Regions from separate parts of the Streptomyces durmitorensis genome, predicted to be linked through region 2. Evidence: riboswitches for the same ligand, from Rfam matches in the RefSeq annotation. Region 2 holds a riboswitch; each other region holds the start of a gene.
The links. A riboswitch is a leader RNA that binds a small molecule or an ion and turns the genes downstream of it on or off. The one in region 2 is predicted to bind cyclic di-AMP.
Positions count from the first base shown of each region.

Region 1: another riboswitch for cyclic di-AMP. It lies ahead of M4V62_RS12215 (M23 family metallopeptidase); the one in region 2 lies ahead of M4V62_RS25065 (transglycosylase family protein).
Region 3: another riboswitch for cyclic di-AMP. It lies ahead of M4V62_RS22665 (M23 family metallopeptidase); the one in region 2 lies ahead of M4V62_RS25065 (transglycosylase family protein).
Region 4: another riboswitch for cyclic di-AMP. It lies ahead of M4V62_RS41600 (transglycosylase SLT domain-containing protein); the one in region 2 lies ahead of M4V62_RS25065 (transglycosylase family protein).

Region 1 covers NZ_CP097289.1:2,752,675-2,758,479, forward strand. The annotation lists gene M4V62_RS12200 (bifunctional acetate--CoA ligase family protein/GNAT family N-acetyltransferase) at 1-342, opposite strand, end outside; gene M4V62_RS12205 (HPr family phosphocarrier protein) at 554-835, shown strand; gene M4V62_RS12210 (GntR family transcriptional regulator) at 994-1,704, opposite strand; gene M4V62_RS12215 (M23 family metallopeptidase) at 1,920-2,720, opposite strand; cyclic di-AMP (ydaO/yuaA leader) riboswitch at 2,733-2,896, opposite strand; gene M4V62_RS12220 (M16 family metallopeptidase) at 3,106-4,491, opposite strand; gene M4V62_RS12225 (M16 family metallopeptidase) at 4,488-5,805, opposite strand, start outside.
Region 2 covers NZ_CP097289.1:5,580,640-5,586,444, forward strand. The annotation lists gene M4V62_RS25055 (cytochrome P450 family protein) at 1-1,063, shown strand, start outside; gene M4V62_RS25060 (LysM peptidoglycan-binding domain-containing protein) at 1,200-2,192, shown strand; cyclic di-AMP (ydaO/yuaA leader) riboswitch at 2,374-2,565, shown strand; gene M4V62_RS25065 (transglycosylase family protein) at 2,569-3,279, shown strand; gene eno (phosphopyruvate hydratase) at 3,546-4,838, shown strand; gene M4V62_RS25075 (FtsB family cell division protein) at 4,948-5,430, shown strand; gene M4V62_RS25080 (DUF501 domain-containing protein) at 5,502-5,805, shown strand, end outside.
Region 3 covers NZ_CP097289.1:5,043,183-5,048,987, forward strand. The annotation lists gene M4V62_RS22650 (alginate lyase family protein) at 1-194, shown strand, start outside; tRNA gene M4V62_RS22655 (tRNA-Met) at 306-379, shown strand; gene M4V62_RS22660 (PP2C family protein-serine/threonine phosphatase) at 552-1,796, shown strand; cyclic di-AMP (ydaO/yuaA leader) riboswitch at 2,018-2,164, shown strand; gene M4V62_RS22665 (M23 family metallopeptidase) at 2,176-3,261, shown strand; gene M4V62_RS22670 (aldo/keto reductase) at 3,401-4,345, shown strand; gene M4V62_RS22675 (PrsW family intramembrane metalloprotease) at 4,351-5,709, opposite strand; gene trmB (tRNA (guanosine(46)-N7)-methyltransferase TrmB) at 5,796-5,805, opposite strand, start outside.
Region 4 covers NZ_CP097289.1:9,397,019-9,402,823, reverse strand. The annotation lists gene M4V62_RS41625 (pyridoxamine 5'-phosphate oxidase family protein) at 51-452, opposite strand; gene M4V62_RS41620 (NAD(P)-dependent oxidoreductase) at 449-1,141, opposite strand; gene M4V62_RS41615 (TetR/AcrR family transcriptional regulator) at 1,217-1,855, shown strand; gene M4V62_RS41610 (DUF5670 family protein) at 2,037-2,207, opposite strand; gene M4V62_RS41605 (CsbD family protein) at 2,390-2,563, shown strand; cyclic di-AMP (ydaO/yuaA leader) riboswitch at 3,056-3,220, shown strand; gene M4V62_RS41600 (transglycosylase SLT domain-containing protein) at 3,224-3,964, shown strand; gene M4V62_RS41595 (ADP-ribosylation family protein) at 3,961-4,947, opposite strand; gene M4V62_RS41590 (ribonuclease J) at 5,008-5,805, opposite strand, start outside.

The sequences.
Region 1 (5,805 bases), 2.8 Mb from region 2:
GACCTCGGCCTCGTCGGCGGGCGCGCTCGCGGACATGCCGCGGGAGTCGATGCGGTCGAAGCGCACGGTGGCGATGAACTCGCCGCCCACGGTGGCGGCCAGACCGACCCGGTCCACCTGGTCGTGATGGGTGAAGCGGTGCACGTCCTTGGCGGACAGGCGGGGGTAGGGCGCGAAGAAGCGGTAGTACTTCGACTCGTCCGAGACCTGCTCGTAGAAGCTGACCAGGCGGTCCGCGTCCTCGGCCGTGATCGGCCTGATCCGGGCGGTGCCTCCGTCACGCAGGACGACATCGGCTTCCCAGTGGGAGGGGTATGCGTGCCGGTCCGACGGGGTCTGCATGGGGCCAGGGTACGGGTCGCGGGGGCGCCGCGGCCGGGGCAGGCTAGGAGTCGTCGAGGGCCGGGACGTGGGCCCCGTGGCACAAGGACGTACGGTCGACGGAGTACGGACCAACCGTCGACCGGGTGCGGACCGACGTCCCGCGGAGCACTCGCGACGGCATGAGACACTGGTCTAGACAAGTGTGAAACACCTGGAAGGGCAGCAACACATGGCTGAGCGCCGCGTCAACGTCGGCTGGGCCGAGGGCCTCCACGCCCGACCCGCCTCCATCTTCGTCCGCGCGGCCACCGCCGCCGGCGTCCCCGTGACGATCGCCAAGGCTGACGGCAACCCCGTGAACGCCGGCTCCATGCTCGCCGTGCTCGGCCTGGGCGCGCAGGGCGGCGAGGAGATCGTCCTCGCCTCCGACGCCGAGGGCGCGGACGCCGCTCTCGACCGTCTGGCGAAGCTGGTCGCGGACGGCCTCGAGGAACTCCCCGAGACCGTCTAGTAAAGACTGGCACTCATACGCCGAAGGGCCCGCCCGAATTAGGGGCGGGCCCTTCGGCGTTTCTGCTCACATTCAGCGAATATCCAGAACTCCCGCCACATTCGGGCAGCAGAAATAATCCCCCGCCGAATAACACTTCTTTGTATACGGCGCCTCTGTTAATGCCGGAGGCCCACCGTGTTTACGGCATGTTGCGAATCCCTCACACGATCACGGTCGCGATCGCGGCCCCGATCAGCTCGCGAAGGAGCGCGCAGCCGGTGCACGGCCGTCGACCGCTCCGTGTGGGCCGCGGTGAGCGACCTGGCCCGCTCCGCGTCCCCGCGCGCCACCGCGTCGACGATCGCGGCGTGCTCCGCCCAGGCCTCAACGGGGGCTGCCGACGTCTCGACCACGTACATCCAGGCGATCTTGTGCCGGAGCTGGGTGAGCAGCGCCGTGAGGCCGGGGCTGCCGGACGACTGGGCGAGCGTCTCGTGGAACCAGCCGCCCAGCGAGCGCAGATCCTCGCTCTGACCGCGCCTGGAGCGCTCCTGGCCCAACCTGACGAGGCCGCGCAGGACCTTCAGGTGAGCCTCCGTGCGGCGCTGTGCGGCGCGGGCGGCGCCCAGCGGCTCCAGGAGCGTGCGGATCTCCAGGAGGTCGGCCGCCTCCTGTTCGGTCGGCTCGGCGACGCACGCGCCCGCGTGCCGCCGTGTGACGACGAAGCCCTCGGCCTCCAGGGTGCGCAGTGCCTCGCGCACGGGGACGCGGGAGACCCCGTAGCGGCGGGCGAGCAGTTCCTCGGTGAGCCGGCCGCCCCGTTCGTAGACACCGGAGACGATGTCGTCCCGGATGGCCGTGCACACCGAGTGCGCGGGAATGCGCATGACCTGACCTCCGCCTTAATCCCCGCGAAACGCGGTCGATCGACGCCTTTTCAGTGACTCTATTGCAGAGCGGCTGAATTTCCGACGGTCGGCCGAAATCCATGGATACTTTTGGCCAAAGGCGAGGCGGGAACGGCGAAAGCCCCGGCTCTCGACGAGCCGGGGCTTTCGGTGAATCAGGTGCGCTTCGTGCGACCGCCTGGGTCCGGACCGGATCAGACGTTGACGTCGTGCGAGCGGAGGTAGGCGATCGGGTCGATGTCCGTGCCGTAGTCCTCGCCGGTGCGGGCCTCGAAGTGCAGGTGCGGGCCGCTGGAGTTGCCCGTGGAGCCGGAGAGGCCTATCTGCTGGCCCGGAGTGACCGCCTGGCCGACGGTGACACCGAGGGACGACATGTGGCCGTACTGGGTGTACGTGCCGTCGTTCATCTTGATGACCACGTTGTTGCCGTAGGCGCCGCCCCAGCCGGCCTCGACGACGGTGCCGGAGCCGACCGCGTGGACCGAGGTGCCGGACGCGGCGTGGAAGTCGATGCCGGTGTGGCTGCCGGAGGACCACATGGCGCCGCCGGTCTGGTAGCCCGTGGAGACGTACGAGCCGGCGATCGGGGAGACGTAGCTGTTGAGGCGCTTGCGCTCGGCCTCGCGAGCGGCGCGCTCCTTGGCCTCGCGCTCCTTCTTGGCCTTGGCCTTCGCCTCGGCCTCCGCCTTGCGCTTGGCCTCCTCGGCCTTCTTCTTGGCGGCCTCTTCGGCCTTCTTGGCGGCTGCGGCGTCGTCGGCGGCCTGCTGCTGGGCCGCGGCCTGCGCGTCGATGCTCTGGGCGAGCGTGTCGCCGACGGAGATCGCCTGGGTGAGGCCGGTGTGCTCAAGGGCCGCGTCGTCGGCGGCGAGCGCCGGAGCGGCCAGGCCTCCGATGACACCGGTGGTGGTGAGGGCTGCGACGCCCGCCACGTTCGCGGTGGTACGCGTGAGGCGGCTCGGGCGACGGTGCTTCCCGGTGGCACGGGTGAACGCCATGAAGCGGCTGATCCTTTCCTTCCTTCTCGCCTACCGGGTTAGCTGACGGGTTCGGAGCAGGAAGGTCTCCTACGAGTCCCTCGCCTTGCGGCAAGGTGCCCGATTCACCCCAAGGGGACATGTGGGTCCCCGGCTCCCCTGGCTCGCGCCGTACGGGGACTCGGCGATGACTGTCCGGTGCCGCGGGTGCGGCGTACTGCATGACGAACAGCCGGACCGAACGCTAAGCGGGGCATCTTTCAATCGACAAACGGATCAACACTTTTGTAGCGCACGCCACAGGTCAGACACGTAACCTCCATACCAATTCGGACATATGAGGACCCCAGGGGCCGATTTCGGCCCCTGGGGTCCCGATATGTCCTGACTGTCACTCAGGCCGCACTCAGCCCGTGACCACACTCACTTCACCGATGCCGAGCGCCCTGACGGGCTCCTCGATCTGCGCGGCGTCACCGACGAGCACCGTCACCAGCCGGTCCACGGGGAAGGCACTCACCACGGCGGCGGTGGCCTCCACGGTGCCGGTCGCGGCCAACTGGCGGTAGAGCTGCGCCTGGAAGTCGTCCGGCAGGTGCTGCTCGACCTGGTCGGCGAGCGTGGCCGCGACGGACGCCGCCATCTCGTACTTGAGCGGGGCCACGCCCACCAGGTTCTGCACGGCGACATCGCGCTCGGCGTCCGTGAGGCCGTCGGCGGCGAGGGTGCGCAGGACCTTCCACAGGTCGTCGAGGGCCGGGCCCGTGGACTCCGTGTCCACGGAGCCGCTGATGGCGAGCATCGCGGCGCCCGTGCCGTCCGGGGCGGACCGCAGGACCTGGGCGAAAGACCGCACTCCGTAGGTGTATCCCTTCTCCTCGCGCAGGACGCGGTCCAGGCGCGAGGTGAGGGTGCCACCCAGGCAGTACGTGCCGAGCACCTGCGCGGGCCAGACGCGGTCGTGCCGGTCCGGTCCCACGCGGCCGATGAGCAGCTGCGTCTGGACGGCGCCGGGGCGGTCCACGATGACGACACGCCCGGTGTCGTCGGCGGTCACCGGGGGCACCGGGCGCGGCTCGGCCGTGCCACCTGTCCAGGCGCCGACGGTGTCGGCCAGGACGGCGTCCAGGTCGACGCCGGTCAGGTCGCCCACGACGACGGCGGTCGCCGTGGCGGGACGCACATGCTTCTCGTAGAAGGTGCGCACCGCCGCCGAGTCGATGGCCGTGACCGTCTCCTCGGTGCCCTGGCGGGGGCGCGACATGCGCGAGGTGGCCGGGAACAGCTGCCGGGAGAGTTCCTTGGCGGCGCGGCGCGCCGGGTTGGCGGCCTCGTGCGGGATCTCGTCCAGGCGGTTGCGTACGAGGCGTTCGATCTCGCTGTCCGCGAAGGCGGGGGCGCGCAGGGCGTCGGAGAGCAGGCCGAGCGCCTTCGGGAGGCGGGAGACCGGGACTTCGAGGGAGACGCGGACGCCGGGGTGGTCGGCGTGCGCGTCCATGCTGGCGCCGCAGCGGTCGAGTTCGGCGGCGAAGTCCTCGGCGGAGTGCTTGTCGGTGCCTTCGTTGAAGGCCCTCGCCATGATCGTGGCGACGCCGTCGAGGCCGGCGGGCTCGGCGTCGAGCGGCGCCTCCAGGTGGATCTCCACGGCGACGACCTGCTGGCCGGGGCGGTGGCAGCGCAGCACGGTGAGGCCGTTGTCCAGGGTGGCGCGCTCGGGCGCGGGGAAGGCCCACGGCCGTGCGGTGCCCGCCTGGGGCTGCGGGTGGAACTGCATCGTTGCGGCCTCGGTCACTTCGCCGCCTCCTCTTCGTCCTCGTCGGTGGCTTCGGCACCGGCTGTGGCGGCTGAGTCGTCGATGGGCTCGTACACGAGCACCGCGCGGTTGTCGGGGCGCAGGCGGGCCGCCGCGGCCGCCTTGACCTCTTCCGCGGTGACGTCGAGCACGCGCCCGACGGCGGTGAGGGCGAGCTGCGGGTCGCCGAACAGGACGGCGTACCGGCACAGTTCGTCCGCGCGTCCCGCCACCGTGGAGAGCCGGTCGAGCCACTCGCGCTCCAGCTGTGCCTGGGCGCGCTCCATCTCCTCGGCGGTGGGGCCCTCTTCCGCGAAGCGGGCGAGCTCCTCGTCGACGGCCGCCTCGATGACGGGGACCTCGACGTCGCCGGACGTCTTCACGTCGAGCCAGCCGAGCGAGGGCGCTCCGGCCAGGCGCAGCAGGCCGAACCCGGCCGCCACCGCGGTGCGGTCGCGGCGCACGAGGCGGTTGTAGAGCCGGGAGGACTCGCCGCTGCCGAGGACCGTGAGCGCCAGGTCGGCCGCGTCGCACGCGCGCGTGCCGTCCTCCGGGAGGCGGTAGGCGGCCATCAGGGCGCGGGCCGGGACCTCTTCCTCGACGACCTCGCGCAGCTCCTTGCCGATCGTGTCGGGCAGCGAGCCGTCGCGCGGCGGCTGCTTGCCGTCGTGCGAGGGGATGGACCCGAAGTACTTCTCGACCCAGGCGAGGGTCTCCTGCGGGTCGATGTCGCCGACGACCGACAGGACCGCGTTGTTGGGCGCGTAGTACGTACGGAAGAAGTTCCGCGCGTCCTCCAGCGTCGCCGCGTCCAGGTCGGCCATGGAGCCGATCGGGGTGTGGTGGTAGGGGTGGCCCTCGGGGTACGAGAGGGCGGTCAGCTTCTCGAACGCCGTGCCGTACGGAACGTTGTCGTAGCGCTGGCGGCGCTCGTTCTTGACGACGTCCCGCTGGTTCTCCATGGATTCTTCGTCGAGCGCGGAGAGCAGCGAGCCCATCCGGTCGGCCTCGAGCCACAGGGCCAGCTCCAGCTGGTGTGTGGGCATCGTCTCGAAATAGTTGGTGCGCTCGAAGCTCGTGGTGCCGTTGAGCGAACCGCCGGCGCCTTGCACCAGCTCGAAGTGGCCGTTGCCGTGCACCTGCTTCGAGCCCTGGAACATGAGGTGCTCGAAGAGGTGGGCGAGGCCCGTACGGCCCTTGACCTCGTGGCGCGAACCGACGTCGTACCAGAGGCACACCGCGGCGACCGGGGTCAGGTGGTCCTCGGAGAGCACCACGCGCAGGCCGTTGGCCAGCCGGTGCTCGGTCGCTGTC
Region 2 (5,805 bases):
GCACGCGAAGAGCAAGACCGGCATCCCGGGCGAACGCAGCGCGAACCTGATGACGCACCTGCTCAACATCGACCCGCCGGACCACACCCGCCTGCGCCGCCTCGTCTCCAAGGCCTTCACGCCCCGCCGTATCGCCGAATTCGCGCCCCGCGTCCAGGAGTTGACCGACCGGCTCATCGACCAGTTCGCGGAGAAGGGGGAAGCCGACCTCATCCACGACTTCGCCTTCCCCCTCCCCATCTACGCCATCTGCGACCTGCTCGGCGTGCCCCGCGAGGACCAGGACGACTTCCGTGACTGGGCGGGGATGATGATCCGCCACGGCGGAGGGCCCAGGGGCGGTGTCGCCCGGTCGGTGAAGAAGATGCGCGGGTACCTCGCCGAGCTGATCCACCGCAAGCGCCTCGAACCCGGCGACGACCTCATCTCCGGGCTCATCCGCGCCTCGGACCACGGTGAGCACCTCACCGAGAACGAGGCCGCCGCGATGGCCTTCATCCTTCTCTTCGCCGGGTTCGAGACCACCGTCAATCTCATCGGCAACGGCACCTACGCCCTCCTCACCCACCCCGAGCAGCGCGAGCGGCTCCAGGGCTCCCTCAGGGACGGCGACACCGGCCTCCTGGAGACCGGTCTTGAGGAGCTCCTCCGCTTCGACGGTCCCGTCGAACTCGCCACGTGGCGGTTCGCCACCGAGCCGCTGACCATCGGAGGGGAGGACATCGCCGCCGGCGACCCCGTCCTCGTCGTCCTCGCCGCCGCCGATCGTGACCCCGAACGCTTCGACCGGCCGGACACGCTCGACCTCTCCCGGCGCGACAACCAACACCTCGGCTACGGCCATGGCATTCATTACTGTCTCGGTGCGCCGCTCGCCCGGCTCGAAGGGCAGGCCGCCCTCGCGACTCTTCTGCGGCGCCTCCCTGACCTGCGACTCGCGGTGGAACCTGGTGATTTGAGATGGCGCGGCGGGCTCATCATGCGCGGACTCCGCACGCTGCCCGTGGAGTTCACACCCGCACAGCAGAGCAAAGATTCGACCCCGGAAACGACGTTTAGCTGACGGACCGTCAAGACTGTGACTTTCACGTGATCTCCGCTGCATCGACTTGTGACAAGCGTTCGACTGCCGCTACGTTCACCGACGACTCGGCATCCCGTGCCGCAGTCGTCGCTCCAGTCACGCGAAAGGCAACCGCATGATCTCCGGCAATGGTCGTCACCGACGCCCCCGCCAGGCCCCGGCCCTGATCGTCGCGGCAGGAGTCGCAGGATCGGCCATCGCCATCCCGCTGCTCGGCGCCACCAGTGCGAGCGCGGCGGACACCGCCACGTGGGACAAGCTCGCGGAGTGCGAGAGCGGCGGATCCTGGAGCGCGGACGCCGGCAACGGCTACTACGGCGGGCTCCAGCTCTCGCAGCAGGTCTGGGAGGAGTACGGCGGCCTCGACTTCGCGCCGAGCGCCGACCAGGCCAGCCGTTCGCAGCAGATCTCCGTCGCCGAGAAGGTTCTTGACGACCAGGGGATCAGCGCCTGGCCCAGCTGCGCGCCGATCGCCGGTCTCACCCAGGACGGCGCCGCCGCCGACGTCGACCCCGGCGCCCCGATCACCACGGTGCCGTCGGACGAGCCGTCGGAGTCGACCGAGCCCGGTGACGGTGAGTCGGCCGAGACGGGCGAGCCGAGTGCGTCGCCGAGCGAGTCGGCCGATCCCTCGGACGACACCAAGTCTTCGGACAAGCCCTCGGCGAAGCCTTCCGAGAAGCCCGACGCCGACGACGAGACGCGAGACAAGAATCACGACGAGTCGGGTGAGCCGGGCAAGTCGGGTGAGTCGGATGAGTCCGGCGACTCGGGCAAGTCCGGTCAGAACGACGAGGCTTCACCCGCCCCCGGCACCCCCGCCGGTGAGGGTGAGGGCCGCCACCGCGGCGGCAGCGCGGACGACAAGGCCTCCGACGGCGCCACCCGCGAGGGTTCGGGCCGGCACGCGTCCCGTGGCGACGAGCGTCAGAAGGACGGCTCCGACGGGACGTACACGGTCCGCTCCGGAGACAGCCTCTGGGGCATCGCGGACGACCTCGACGTGAAGGGCGGGTGGGCCGAGCTGTACGAGGAGAACGAGAAGTCGGTCGGCTCCGACCCCGATCTCATCCTTCCCGGTCAGAGCCTCGATTTGGGCGAAAAGTAGGGGTAGTTGGCGAGTCGCTTTGCGCTTGATGTCCCAATTGGCGCAAGTGAGAGATGGGTCTCAGAAGCCCTGATCGTCTTTGAGTTTCGGCCGATCGCATGTCTACGGTCGTGACCGCTCGCCACAGCGGGCCCCGCCGGTCGGTACGCCGAGTCCTGCCAACGGCCGTTCGGGAACAGTCGTCGCGTAAGCGCCGTAGGCAGGAGCGGGGGAACCAAGGTTTCCGCCGGGCCCGGCCGTTCAGCATCGCGAGAGCGATGCGAAGAGACGGACGGGAACGGCTAGGGGTTAAGCCGCGCTCAGGAAGCGCGGCCGGGCAACTTCATCGGCCCGAACCCGACAGCTCACCTCGCAGGCGTCGGTGAGGGGATCACTCATGCTGTTTTCCAGCAAGGGCAAGCACCGCCGCCCGTCCAAGGCCACCCGTGTCGCCACGCTCGCCGGCGTCACCGGTGTAGCGGTCGCCGCCCCGCTGATGGCGGCCGGCTCGGCCTCCGCCGCGACCAACTCCGAGTGGGACGCCGTCGCCCAGTGCGAGTCGGGCGGCAACTGGTCCATCAACACCGGCAACGGCTACACGGGCGGACTGCAGTTCTCGTCCTCCACCTGGGCCGCGTACGGCGGTACGAAGTACGCGCCCACCGCCGACAAGGCCTCCAAGGCCCAGCAGATCGAGATCGGCGAGAAGGTCCTCGCGGGTCAGGGCAAGGGTGCCTGGCCGAGCTGCGGCGTCGGCCTCTCGGGCGCCTCCAACGAGGGTGGCGGTGCGCAGGAGAGCGCCCCGCAGCAGACCCAGCCCCAGGAGCAGCCGAAGAGCCAGCCCAGCGCCCAGACCGAGCAGCCGCAGCAGGCCGCTCCGAAGGCCGAGGCCCCCAAGACCGAGTCCAAGAAGACCGTCGAGACCCCGACCGGCAAGAAGGTCAAGAAGGGCGACGGCGAGTACAAGGTCAAGAAGGGTGACACCCTCTCCAAGATCGCCGAGGCGAAGGACGTCAAGGGCGGCTGGCACAAGGTGTACAAGCTCAACGGCGACATCATCGACAACGCCGACATGATCTACCCGGGCCAGCAGCTCCACCTCAGCTAAGCGCTGAGAGCTGAGCGGCGGCGCTTCGGCGGAGGCGCCGCCCGCCCACCCCCGTCCCCACGGGTCCACCCCGTCCCGGTGCGCGTATCCCCCGTACGCACCGGGGCGGGGTTCTTTTTTGTCCGCACCGCTTTGTTCCGTTCGGAAACTTTTTGCTCTCGGTTTGTCCACAGGACGGTCGCTCGGCTGGCTGTTGCCCGGGAGCCGGTTAGGCTCGTGTCCGCGAGGCCAACGCCCCGCGTACCCGCGTCACATCCCAGAAGGAGATGCTCGTGCCGTCCATCGACGTCGTCGTAGCCCGGGAAATCCTGGACTCCCGAGGCAACCCCACGGTCGAGGTCGAGGTCGGCCTCGACGACGGCAGCACGGGTCGTGCCGCCGTTCCGTCCGGTGCTTCCACCGGTGCTTTCGAGGCCATCGAACTCCGTGACGGTGACCCCAACCGTTACCAGGGCAAGGGCGTGGAGAAGGCCGTCCTCGCCGTCATCGAGCAGATCGGCCCGGAGCTCGTCGGGTACGACGCGACCGAGCAGCGCCTGATCGACCAGGCGATGTTCGACCTCGACGCCACCGACAACAAGGGCTCGCTCGGCGCCAACGCCATCCTCGGCGTCTCGCTCGCCGTCGCGCACGCCGCGTCGGAGGCCTCCGACCTCCCGCTCTTCCGCTACCTCGGCGGCCCGAACGCGCACCTGCTGCCCGTTCCGATGATGAACATCCTGAACGGCGGGTCGCACGCCGACTCGAACGTCGACATCCAGGAGTTCATGATCGCGCCGATCGGCGCCGAGTCGTTCTCCGAGGCCCTGCGCTGGGGCACCGAGGTCTACCACACGCTGAAGAAGGTCCTGAAGGACAAGGGCCTCTCCACCGGCCTGGGCGACGAGGGCGGCTTCGCCCCGAACCTGGACTCCAACCGCGCCGCGCTCGACCTCATCCTCGAGGCCATCAAGCAGGCCGGTTACGTCCCCGGCGAGCAGGTCGCGCTCGCGCTCGACGTCGCCGCGTCCGAGTTCTACAAGGACGGCAAGTACGAGTTCGAGGGCAAGTCCCGCTCGGCCGCCGAGATGACCGAGTACTACGAGGAGCTCGTCGCCGCGTACCCGCTCGTCTCCATCGAGGACCCGCTGTTCGAGGACGACTGGGCCGGCTGGAACGTCATCACCGAGAAGCTCGGCGAGAAGGTCCAGCTCGTGGGCGACGACCTGTTCGTCACCAACCCGGAGCGCCTGGCCCGTGGCATCGAGGAGAAGTCGGCCAACGCCCTCCTGGTGAAGGTCAACCAGATCGGTTCGCTGACCGAGACCCTCGACGCCGTCGAGATGGCCCAGCGCAGCGGCTTCAAGTGCATGATGTCGCACCGCTCCGGTGAGACCGAGGACGTCACCATCGCCGACCTCGCCGTCGCCACCAACTGCGGCCAGATCAAGACCGGCGCCCCGGCCCGCTCCGAGCGCGTCGCCAAGTACAACCAGCTGCTCCGCATCGAGGAGATCCTCGACGACGCGGCCGTCTACGCCGGTCGCAGCGCCTTCCCGCGGTTCCGCTTTGCGGACTAATAGGCACAGCAAGGGCTGAGCCGTAGCCACGCTGTAGTTACGTACGTCCCCGTACTCGGTCCCGTACCGTGTGCGGGGACGTACGCGCGTGTGAACGGGAGGCGGGGACATGGCCGTGAAGGACCGGGACCGGTTCTCCACCGCGACCAGGCTGCGGCTGCTCGGCGAACAGACCGCGGAGCGTGTCTACCGCTCCCAGACCAAGCGCCAGGCCCGCCGCTCCCGGCTCACGGGACGCGCCGCGCTCCTGGCGCTCGTGCTCTGCTCGCTGGTCGTCGCGCTCGCCTACCCGATAAGGCAGTACGTCTCCCAGCGCGCGGAGATCGCCGATCAGCGCAAGGAGCAGGCCGAGCGCCGCGAGAACGTCGAGAAGCTGCGGGACGAGAAGGCCCGCTGGCGGGACGACGAGTACGCGGAGCAGCGCATCCGGGACCGGCTGCACTATGTGATGCCGGGCGAGACCGGCTTCACGGTGGTCGACCCCGAGGCGGCGAAGAAGCAGCACACCGACCAGGGGGCGGCCGCCAGGCCCTGGTACTCGAACGTCTGGGACGGCGTCGACAAGGCCGACCGCCCGGACGACGACGACTGAGCGACATCAGAACCTCTGACATCCGAGTCCGAGCCCCACAGAACTTCTACGGAACCGATCGAAAGACAGGCATGGAAACGCCCCCGCCGACCACCCCGCGCACCGAGCCCACCGACGCCGACGTCGAGGCCTTCAAGCAGCAGCTCGGCCGCCCGCCGCGCGGCCTGCGGGCCATCGCCCACCGCTGCCCGTGCGGGCAGCCGGACGTCGTCGAGACGGCGCCGCGCCTTCCGGACGGGACGCCGTTCCCGACGACGTACTACCTGACGTGCCCCCGCGCGGCCTCCGCGATCGGCACGCTGGAGGCGAACGGCGTCATGAAGGAGATGACCGAGCGCCTCGCGACGGACCCGGAGCTCGCCGCCGCGTACCGCG
Region 3 (5,805 bases), 540 kb from region 2:
CGCCGGAGTGGCTGTGCGGCGGCAAGGTGCAGCGCGACATGGGGCCCGACACCGAGGTCGGCCTCAATCACCTGCGGGACCGGCTGAAGCTGGAGCTTCCGCAGACGGAGAGGTTCACGCGCGAGCAGCGGCCCGAGGGGACGGACGATCTGTTCGTGGCCTGGGAGACGCTGACGCATGCCGAGAACGCGTGAGCGGCGGGCCCCGTTCGCCGGTGGTTCCCGGCTCCTTCCCGCCCGCTTTCCGGCTGCTTCTCAACCGGTTCGCTTTCACTCCCCCTGATGGCGTAGAGTTGCATTCAACGGCGCGGGGTGGAGCAGCTCGGTAGCTCGCTGGGCTCATAACCCAGAGGTCGCAGGTTCAAATCCTGTCCCCGCTACTAAAGACCGAAGGCCCGGATCCAGAAATGGATCCGGGCCTTCGGTGTTTTCCCCGTTGTTCCCCGTTGTTCCCCGTTGTTCCCCGTTGTTTCCCGTCGCTCTCTCGTCACTCTGTCGGCCCACAGCGGTCGCCCCGCGCCGCCGCTTTGGGAACCCTGGTTGAGCGTGGTCATGGATCTGGTCCTGGCCGCGGGATTCGGCAGGAGAAGACCGGTGGGGCTGCGAGGAGGAAGCGGCGGGGGCGAGGCTCCCGATGTCCGGCCTGATGTCCGGCATGAGCGGGCGCTCGTGCGGGCCCTTCCGCTGCTGCTCATCGTCGCCGGGGTCGTCTACGACATCTCCACCCCGCCCGCGTTCACCGCCGCGCCCCTCTTCACCGCCGCCCCGCTCATCGCGGCCCCCTTCTACTCGCTGCTCAGCACCACCCTCATCGGCGCCGGCTCCTGCGCGGCCGTGCTCGCCCTGCACTTCAAGACCAGCACCACCACCGACGTCGAAGCCGTCACGGAACTGATCACGGTGGCGACCGTCGCCGTGCTCGCCGTCCTCATCAACCGCGTCCAGCGCCGCAGCGACAAACGGCTCGCCTCCGCCCGCTCCATCGCCGAGGCCGCCCAGCGCGCCGTCCTTCCGCAGCCGGACCCCCGGATCGGCGGTCTCGACGTCGCGGCGCGGTACGAGGCCGCGGAGGCCGACGCCTTCATCGGGGGCGATCTGTACGCCGTGCAGGACACCCCGCACGGCGTGCGCGTCATCGTCGGTGACGTACGGGGCAAGGGGATGGGCGCGGTGGCGGCCGTCGCCGTCGTCATCGGGGCGTTCCGGGAGGCCGCCGAGCAGGAGGCCACGCTGGAGGCGGTGGCCCAGCGCCTTGAGCGTGCCCTGGCGCGCGAGGGCACGCGGCGCGACGGGCTCGACGCCTTCGAGGGGTTCACCACCGCCGTCCTGGCGGAGATCTCGCACGGCGACGGTCTGGTGCGCCTCATCAACCGAGGGCACCCGGGACCGCTGCTCCTGCGCGGCGACGGGCGGCTGTGCGTGCTGTCCGCGACCGAGCCCGCGCTGCCGCTGGGGATGGGCGACCTGGGCGCCTGGCCGGACCGTGCGGACGAGACGGAGTTCCCGCCGGGGGCGATGCTGCTCCTGTACACCGACGGGCTCTCCGAGGCGCGTGACAGCCGGGGCGAGTTCTACGACGCGGCCACCCGGCTCGGGGGCCGCATCTTCCCCGGACCCAACGGCCCGGACGCCCTGCTCGCCACGCTCACCGAGGAAGTGCGCAGGCACACCGGGGGCGGCACGACCGACGACATGGCGCTGCTCGCGGTGCGGCGGCCGTTGGCGACGGGCGCCGGGACCGAGGGCGGGACCGAAGGTGGGGCTGACGCGGAGATCGATGTCACCGGCCGTGACTGAAGAACACCACTCCGCATAACAACTGACGTACTGTCAAGGAAGTGTGAAGCTCCGGTGTGTGAAGAAGTGGCGTCAACTCGCCCCGTTCCGCACCCCCGTGTCCCGTTAAGTACGGGCCAAAGCCGTTAACGATCAGTCGGAACGGCTTGGAATACGACCCCGCTGTCTATTAACGTTCGATAACGCAGCGCGGTCGTCCCAGCCGTCACTCGAGTCGGCTCCGCGCGCACGCGCCTAATCCCGAAAGGGAGCCGGGGAACCACTAATTGGGGTGAATCGGGCATCTGTGCATCCGTGCCAGATGTTCGTAGGAGACCTTCCTGCTCCGAACCCGTCAGCTAACCCGGTAGGCGAGAAGGAAGGAAAGGAGTGCGCCCCAGTGGCGTCCAACCGCCCTGCCCCCCAAGGCGCGTACGTACCGAATGACGACGACTTCGTTGGGTACGAAGACAGTTCCTGGGAGGAATGGAATCCCACCGAGGAGTCCATTCGCCCCGTCCGCGGCAGGCACCGCGTCCACAAGCGGGGCGGTGGCGGGCTCGCCCGCAGCTCCACTGTTCTCGGCGTAGGCGTCATCGCCGCAGTCGGCGCGGGCGGCATCGCCACCGCGCAGGGCGGCAAGCCCCCGGTCTCCATCGAGATGCCGGACCTGTCGGCCGTCACGGACTCGCTGCCGGAGGCCAAGTCGCTTCCGGGCGTGGGGTCCTTGATATCCGACGACTCCTCCGACACCGCCGCCGCGGACGGCGGTGTGACGGTCGCCGCCGCGCCCCTGAGCGCCGCCGGAGTCAGCACCGCCGACGCCGAGCAGGGCACCACGGACGCCGGAGAGGCACTGCGGGCCCGCATCATGGAGCAGGCCGAGAACCAGCAGGACCAGGCGGACGACGCGGTCCAGAAGGCGGCCGAAGAAGCCGCCGTCAAGCAGGCCGCCGAACAGGCCGCCGCCGAGCAGACCGCGGCCGAGAAGAAGATCGCCGCCGAGAAGGCCGCCGCGAAGAAGAAGGCCGAGGCCGAGGCCAAGAAGAAGGCCGAGGCGGAGCGCCTGGCCAAGCTCGCGAAGAGCTACACCCTCCCCGTCGCCTCGTACACGCTCACCGGCACCTTCGGTCAGCCCGGCTCCATGTGGTCCTCCGGCTACCACACCGGCCTGGACTTCGCCGCTCCGACGGGCACGCCCATCAAGGCCATTCACTCCGGCACCATCAAGGAAGCCGGCTGGGCGGGGGCGTACGGCTACCGCACGATCCTCGAACTCGACGACGGCACCGAACTCTGGTTCTGCCACCAGTCCTCGATGAACGTCAGCGCGGGCCAGAAGGTCACCACCGGCGAGACCATCGGCCGCGTCGGCGCGACCGGCAACGTCACCGGCGCGCACCTCCACCTGGAGGTCCACCCGGGCGGCGACTCCACCGGGGTCGACCCGGCGGCGTGGCTGCGCGGCAAGGGCCAGTCCCTCTGAGGTAGCCCCAGAACCCCGGCGGTCCTGGCGACAACCCCCCGACGTCAGGGCTGCCGGTTCGGCATGCCCGCTTCAGCCCGTACCCGGGTCGCTGTACGGCATGCGGAATTCCGTGATCCGCAAGTGCGTTGAGTCCCGTATGACTTCTCTCCGCAAGCTTGGCTCGTCCGACCTCGAGGTCTTCCCGCTCGCCCTGGGCGGCAACGTCTTCGGCTGGACGGCCGACGAGGCGCAGTCCTTCACCGTGCTCGACGCCTACACCGCCGCCGGCGGCAACTTCATCGACACCGCCGACGTCTACTCGGCCTGGGTGCCCGGCAACAAGGGCGGGGAGTCCGAGACCGTCATCGGCGACTGGTTCGCCGCGCGCGGCAACCGCTCCGACGTCGTGCTCGCCACCAAGGTCGGCGCCCACCCCGATTACAAGGGCCTGTCCGCGAACACCATCAAGTCCGGTGCCGAGGAGTCGCTGCGCCGTCTGCGCACCGACTACATCGACCTCTACTACACGCACTACGACGACCCGTCCGTCCCGGTCGAGGAGATCATCGGCGCGCTCGACGAGCTGGTCACGTCCGGCAAGGTGCGCGCGATCGCCGCCTCGAACGTGAGCGCCGAGCGGCTCCAGGAGTTCCTCGACTTCTCCGACCGCGAGGGCCTCGCGCGCTACTCGGCGCTCCAGCCGCACTACAACCTCGTCTCGCGCGACACGTACGAGGGCACCCTTGAGCAGGTCGCCTCGCGCTCCGGCCTGGCCGCCGTCCCGTACTACGCGCTCGCCTCCGGCTTCCTGACCGGCAAGTACCGCCCGGGTGCGAAGGTCGACAGCGCGCGCGCCGAGGGCGCGGGCAAGCACCTGGAGACGGAGCGCGGCCTGCGCGTTCTCGCCGCCCTCGACCGGATCGCCCAGGAGCGCGAGGCCGAGATCGCGACCGTGGCCCTCGCGTGGCTCGCGGCGCAGCCGACGGTGGCGGCGCCGATCGCGTCCGCCCGTACGGTCGAGCAGCTGCCCGCGCTGCTGGCGGTGGGCGAGTTCGAGCTGACGTCCGCCGAGGTGTCGGCGCTGACCAAGGCTTCCGCCTAGAGGTCCTAGCCGCGGTAGGGGATGTACGCGGGGTAGGGCATCGCCGGTTGCGCGTACGGATAGCCGTACGGGGGCTGGTGCTGCTGCGGATAGGGCTGTGGATACGGCTGCTGGTATCCGTACGGCGGCGGCATCGGTACGAACACCGGTGCCGTCGCGCGTGCCGCGTACGCCAGGGCGGGCCGTGCCGCCTCGCGGCGCTCCCACAGCGCGTGCAGCAACTCCCGCTCCCGTACGACGAAGTCGGCGCCCGCCCGGCCCTTGCGTCCACGGTGGCGAAGGAGCGCGAGAGACGTCGCGTACGTCTCGTACTGGGCGACCGTGCGCGCCGCGGCCTTGCCCTGGGTGTACGAGGCGTAGTCGCGGGCGAGGGTGCGGGCGCGCATCGTGCCGAGGGCGTACGGCTCGGGCGCGGTGAGCCAGCCCGCGAGCGCGTACGCGGGCAGTTCGGCCCGCACGATGCGCAGGCCGCGCTGCCTGATCCAGATCACCAGCCAGGTGAGCAGGCCGAAGGCGGGCAGCATGAAGACCGCGTACACGGCGAAGAAGCCGTAGTCCCCGAAGGCCGCCGAGCCGTTCCACAGGGCGTGCAGGCCCATCGCCAGGAGGAGTCCGCCGACCGGGAGCAGGACGCGGCGCCAGTTCTGGCGCTCCGCGCTGAGCGCGGCGATGCCGAAGCCGATGCCGGTGAGCACGGTGAAGAGCGGGTGCGCGAAGGGCGACATCACGACACGTACGAAGAAGGTCGCCGCCGTCACGGAGGCGAGCCCGGTCCCGCCGTTGATCTGGTCGGTGCCGAAGGCGCTGCCGAGGTAGAGGATGTTCTCGGTGAACGCGAAGCCGGTGGCGGTCACTCCGGCGATCACCACGCCGTCGACGATTCCGGTGAACTCGCGTCTGCGGAAGAGGAAGACGAGCAGTACGGCCGCGGCCTTCGCGCTCTCCTCGACGATCGGCGCTATGACCGTCGCGCCGAGGGTGTCCGCGCTGGTGGGGTCGGCCGTGGCGGTGGCTATCCAGCGGGTCGCGAAGCTGTTCGCGACGATCGCTATGAGGGCGGCCGCGCAGGCGCCCCAGGCGAAGGCGAAGAGGAGGTTGCGCCAGGGGCCCGGCTGGACGCGTTGCAGCCAGCGGAAGGCGGCCACCAGGAGCGGCACGGGAAGTGTCGCGAGGCCGAGCCCGACCAGGAAGCCTTCGGTGCCGGTCTGTTCCCTGACCAGGGCCAGGATGACCAGGCCGGACAGGGCGAGCAGCGTGACCAGGGCGGCCGCGCGTATCGCCCGGCGCTGCCACCAGCGCGCGTGCCGCAGCCCGGCGGGCCCGTCGAGGGGCATCGGGTGCGGGAGCGGAGAACGGGTGGCCACCCGTTGACCCTAACGAGGGACAGGGGTGGGCCGCGACGGTGTCTCGGGCCCCGTGGCCGGTATCTCAGGCCCGCGTGGCCGGTATCTCAGGCCTCC
Region 4 (5,805 bases), 3.8 Mb from region 2:
CGCGGGGAGTCAGGCGCAGGGAGTCCGGCGCAGGGAGTCCGGCGCAGGAGTCAGAGGTTGAGGCTCAGGGCGCGTTCGACGGTGATCTCGATGACGGCCAGGTCCGGCGGGGCGGGCGGGGCCGCGCGGTAGCGGACGGTGTAGCGGCGAACCGCTTCGGCCAGGCACACGGGATCGTCGGTCACGGCGGCCCGGCCTTCGAGGGTGAGCCACCGGAAACCGTCCGCCTGGCAGAGCGCGACACGGGCCATCGGGCCACCCGCCGTCACGTTGCGGGCCTTGCGGGCCCCCGCCCGCGTGGTCACCCGGGCCAGGCCTGCGGCAGCGTCGAAGGTGAAGCGAACGGGGGTGACGTGCGGTGTGCCGTCGGGGCGCAGGGTGGTGAGGGTGGCCGCGTGGGGGCGAGCGAGGAACGCCCGTGCGGTGGCCGGGAGTTCGGCTGCCCGGCTCACTTCTTCTTCACGCCTTCGTTCCAGATCAGCTTGGCGATGTTCGGCTTCACGGCCGTGGTGATCACACCCATGGCCCGGTGGACGTACTCCCGCTCCTCCAGCTCGCGCAGCATGCTCGCCGCGAGGTCGGTGCGTGCGGTGAAGACGCCGTCCGCGCTGGTGTCGGCCGTGTGGTAATCCGTGACGACGGAGTGCTCGAAGAGGCCCGACGGCCGGACGAGGGTCCAGTCGAGGTCGGTCTCCCGGATCACGGCTTCCATGCGGCGCATGTCCTCGTGGAGGGTGCGGCCGAGCCGTCGGTTCACCAGTGGGTCGAGCACGTGGTTGAAGAAGTGCGCGCCGGCGGGGCGCCAGTTCGGGTCGGCGATGCTGGAGCTGACGGCGAGCAGGCGCTTGATGCCGTGGCCCGCCATGGCCTCGGTGATGGCCTTGGCGCTCGCCGAGTACGTGGTGACGGCCTCCTTGCTGAATCGTGCGCCCAGCGCGGAGAGGACGGCATCCGTCCCGCCGATCGCGGCGTCGACGGCTGCCGGGTCGGTGGCGTCGGCGACGGCCACGGTGAGGGCGGGTCGCGGGGTGAGTGAGCCGGGGCGGCGGGTCACGGCGACGACCTCGTGGCCGGCGGCGATGGCTTGGTCGGTGAGGTGGCGGCCGGTCGGTCCGTTGGCGCCGACGACTGCGATGCGCATGGTGTCGGGACATCCCTTCGTGGGTTCCTGGAATGCCCTTGACTGTCCCGATCCGTGTGCGCAGGCTCAACGCTGATGAATAACGAAGCCTCTGCTCCAGCCCGCACGCGAGGCCGTCCCCGCGGCAATCCGCCGACCCGTGAGTCGATCGTCTCGGCCGCCCGTGCGCTGTTCTTGGAGCGCGGCTACCGGCGCACCACTCTGCGCGCGGTGGCAGGAGCCGCCGGAGTCGATCCGGCGCTGATCTCCTACCACTTCGGCTCGAAGAAGGGGCTGTTCGCGGATGTGATGCAGTTCCAGTGCGCCAACGCGCTGACGGTGGACCATGTCCTCGGCGGCGACCCGACCACCCTTCCCGAGCGTCTGATCGACGCGGTGACGGGGCTGTGGGAGGACGCCGATTTCCTGACGCTCACCGCCCAGGGCGACGAGGCCGCCGAGGTGATCCGTGAATACCTGGAACGCGAGTTGCTGGCCCGGCTTGTTGAATTTCTCGGCGGCCAGGACGCGACCGCCCGCGCCACCGCCGTGACGACGATCCTCGGCGGCCTGATCTACACCCGCTACCTCAACCCGCTCCCCACTCCCGCCAGCCTCACCCCGTCCGAGGCCCGCCATGTCCTCGCCCCGGCGCTGCGCGCGGCCCTGACCCCCAGGCCACGCACCGCGTCGCCCCGGGCCAACGGACGGCTGGGAGCACGGTCTTCGGCGTAGCGAGGGAGCGTGCCGGAAAACGGCGAAGGGGTGGGCCCGGCCGTCCCAGGCCGGGCCCACCCTCAGGCACGCACGCCACCGCCCGTGGCGCCGCGCCGCTCTGGGTTGGCGCACTCAGATGCGCGTCACCGCGTTGTCGCACTCAGGTGCGCGTCACCGTGTTGTCGCATTCAGGTGCGCGTCACCATCTGTACCAGCGGCCCTTGCGGCCGCCGCTTGCAGCGGGCCTGATCACGAAGCCGAGCAGCCACACCACCAGCAGGATGACCGCGACCCACCACAACGCCTTCAGCGCGAATCCCGCACCGAAGAGGAGCAGGGCCAGAAGAAGTACCACGATAAGGGGAACCATTGTTATCAACCTCCAGACGACCGTGTGCTCCCATCCCCGCCACGCAAACACACAAGATGCCTGTTTCCCGCATTGGTTGAAGGGATCCGATCCCGATCGCGGTCACGATGTTTGGCGGACAGCTGAGCGGCCAGACGTACCGACAGCACATGACGTCGATGCCAAGGGAGCGTGAGCGGACCATGACCGCCAACGAGAAGGCCAAGGCGAAGACCGAACAGGCCGGCGGCGCAGCCGCGCAGGCCATCGGACGCGCGGTGGGCAATGAAAGCCTCACCGCCAAGGGTCACGCCCTGCAGATGAAGGGCGACGCGCGCGAGGCCAAGGAAAAGACCAAGGACATCGGCAAGCATTAACACCTGTGCCACTGCACGCCGTTGGGGCGGCCCCTCCTTGGGGCCGCCCCAACGGCGTTTGGCCAAACGGAAATAGACCACGGAAGCGACGGCCGATCACCACCCGCCCATGAACCGCCGTCGGCCCCCACCTGGGGCGATCAGGATGTCATTGATGGCGATACGCCCGCTTTTGGCACGAAGAGCAGCATCCGCAATATGTCCATCTTTGAGTTAGAAAGCCACTCCTTTATGCCATTGACGGAGTATATGCAGGTGTCCCCAATTCAGTGAAACGGGTCACACCGGCGGCCGCGCCAGCGGGAGCCGGTGAGCACATTTCCGTTCCACGCAAAGAAAGTTGGGGTTTTCGATCAAAGAGGGCAACAGGCTCCGGTCACCGGCGGCCGGAGCCTCGCACATTTCTATTTGAATTCTGGCCTTGTTCTGTCCGGTCTTTCTCGCCTAACGTCACCGTCAATCCGGATGGAACGCCGAATCCTGCCGCTGTCCGGAAACCCTCCACCCACTCACATACGCCCGGCAGGAGCGGGGGACCCAGGTAAGCCGCCGATCCGGATTCCGGAACGGCTCGGGGTGAAGTCGCCTTTGCAGTGCGACCGGACACCTCCCGTCCGAACCCGACAGCTCACCTCGTAGGCGACGGAGAGGAAATTCGTCATGCCTGCAAAGGGAAAGCACCGCCGTCCCAAGTCCAGCTCGCTCACCCGGGGTATCGCCGCCGCAGGGACGGGCGGGGCCGTGCTCGTTCTCCCGGTGCTCGGCGCGACCACCGCCGGCGCGGCGGAGGCGGCCGCGGCCGCCAAGCCCGCCGCGGCCCCGAAGACCTACGTCGTCGTCGCGGGCGACACCCTCTCCAAGATCGCCCGAGAGCACTCCGTGAGCGGCAGCTGGAAGAAGCTGTACGAGGACAACCGCAGCGCCCTCGGCGACGACCCGAAGCTGATTCGCCCCGGTGTCCGGCTCACCCTCGACAAGGAGGACTCGGGCAAGCCCTCCAAGGCATCCGGCGAGCGGGCGGACCGCTCCGAGCGCAAGGACGCGGTCGAGCCCGCAGCCGCCCCGGCGAAGAAGTCCTACGCCAACAACCTCGACGGCTGGATCAAGGAGTCGCTCGACATCATGGCCGAGCGCGGCATCCCCGGCTCCTACGAGGGCATCCACCGCAACGTCATGCGCGAGTCCTCCGGCAACCCGCTGGCCATCAACAACTGGGACTCCAACGCCACCGCCGGAACTCCCTCCAAGGGGCTCCTGCAGGTCATCGCCCCCACGTTCTCCGCGTACCACGTGCCCGGGACGTCGCTGGACAGCTTCGACCCGGTCGCCAACATCACCGCCGCCTGCAACTACGCGGCCGACCGGTACGGCTCGATCGACAACGTGAACGGCCCGTACTAGACCTGATCCCTGTTCGTCTCCAGGACGTCCACCTGCGGCAGAGAACGGTGCCGATGGTGGGCGTCCGCCGTCTGCGCGAGCCCGGGGCGGCCCAGCGCGCGATAGGCCGTGACGAGGAGTTCGTTCGCCAGCGCCTCGCGCTCCGGGTCGCCCGCGGAGGCCCAGTGCAGGTCGCGGCCCAGCAGAAGGGCCTCCGTCGGGTCGCCCGCCGAGCAGCGGCGGCGGGCTTCGTCCAGGGACTCCCCCAGAGCCTCGGCGTCGTCGAACATGCCGTACATGTACGTCGCGAACTTGTACTCGTCGGCCCCGTTGTGGGCAGGGCGGCCCAGCGCGGAATCGCCCGACGCGAGTGCGCCCGCGCCGTCGAGCGTGGTGATCCGGTCGGGGTCCACGGGCGGGACGGCCGTGTCGTACGCCCTGGAGTAGGCGAGGCCCGTCTCGGTGCGCTCACCCGTCTCGACGGCGGTCAGCGCATCGCGCAGCAGGCCCAGGCGCGAGCGCCGGGCCGACACCTCGTCGTCGTCCTGCACGTCGTCGTCGAGGTCGCGCCAGCAGCGTTCGAGGATCGCCCGCACCGCTTCGAGCGGGGTCTTGGCACGCGTGTCGATGCCGCCGCCGTCGTTGTTGTAGTAGGAGGCGACACCACTGCAGGTGCGGCCGTCGTCGAACCACAGGCCGTGGTGCAGACCGTCGGAGCCGCCGTGCAGGAAGGTCACGAACTCCGGCGGATCGCGGTAGTAGCGACCGTGCACCCGGACGTCGATGCCGTCCCTCGGCCGCAGACCCGGGTCCGCGAACAGGTCCAGGATGCCGACCGGGCTCACGTCCAGGTCCTGGAGCGCCCGCTCCCCGTCCGGGCCGAGAGATCCCAGGAACTCCCAGAACTGGAAGATCGATTCCGGCAGTTCGAGCCCCCAGTCCTGCCGGAACCGCTCTTCCACGGCGGCCCGGCCCGTGAGACCCCCGCCCTTCTCCCCGCTCATTGAACTCCCCCGCTCATGACGCTCGTACGGCCGACGACGACGGCCAAGAGTATGGCTCGCTCAGGCGTCGATGATGACCGGGATGATCAGGGGCCTGCGGCGGTGTGTGCGGTACGCCCAGTTCGCCACGGCCCGAGCGATGAGCTGCTCCAGCTGGTGGGCGTCGCCGACCCCTTCCTCGGCGGCGGTTGCCAGAGTCTTCTCGATCACCGGGATGACGGACTCGAAGGTGGTCTCGTCGTGGACGAAGCCGCGGGCCAGGAAATCGGGGGCCTCGGCGAGCGCGCCCGTGTCGGCATCGACGATGGCGACCACGGTGACGACGCCCTCCTCGGCCAGCGTGAGCCGGTCCTTCAGCGAGGCTTCGTTGACACCGCCGACGGTCATCCCGTCCACGTAGACGTAGCCCGCGGGCACCTTGCCGGTGATGGAGGCGCGGCCGTCGACGAGGTCGACGACGACGCCGTCCTCGGCGATGACGACACGGTCGGGGTCGACGCCGGTACGGATGGCGAGGTCGGCGTTGGCCTTCAGGTGCTTCCACTCGCCATGGACGGGCATGACGTTGCGGGGCTTGACGATGTTGTAGCAGTAGACGAGCTCACCCGCGCTGGCGTGCCCCGAGACGTGCACCTTGGCGTTGCCCTTGTGGACGACGTTCGCGCCCCAACGGGTCAGCCCGTTGATCACTCGGTAGATCGCCGTCTCGTTGCCGGGAATCAGGGAGCTTGCGAGGAGAACGGTGTCTCCCTTTCCGATGCGGATCACATGGTCGCGATTGGCCATCCGCGACAGCGCGGCCATCGGCTCGCCCTGGGATCCGGTGCACACCAGGGTGATCCGGTGGTCGGGGAGCTT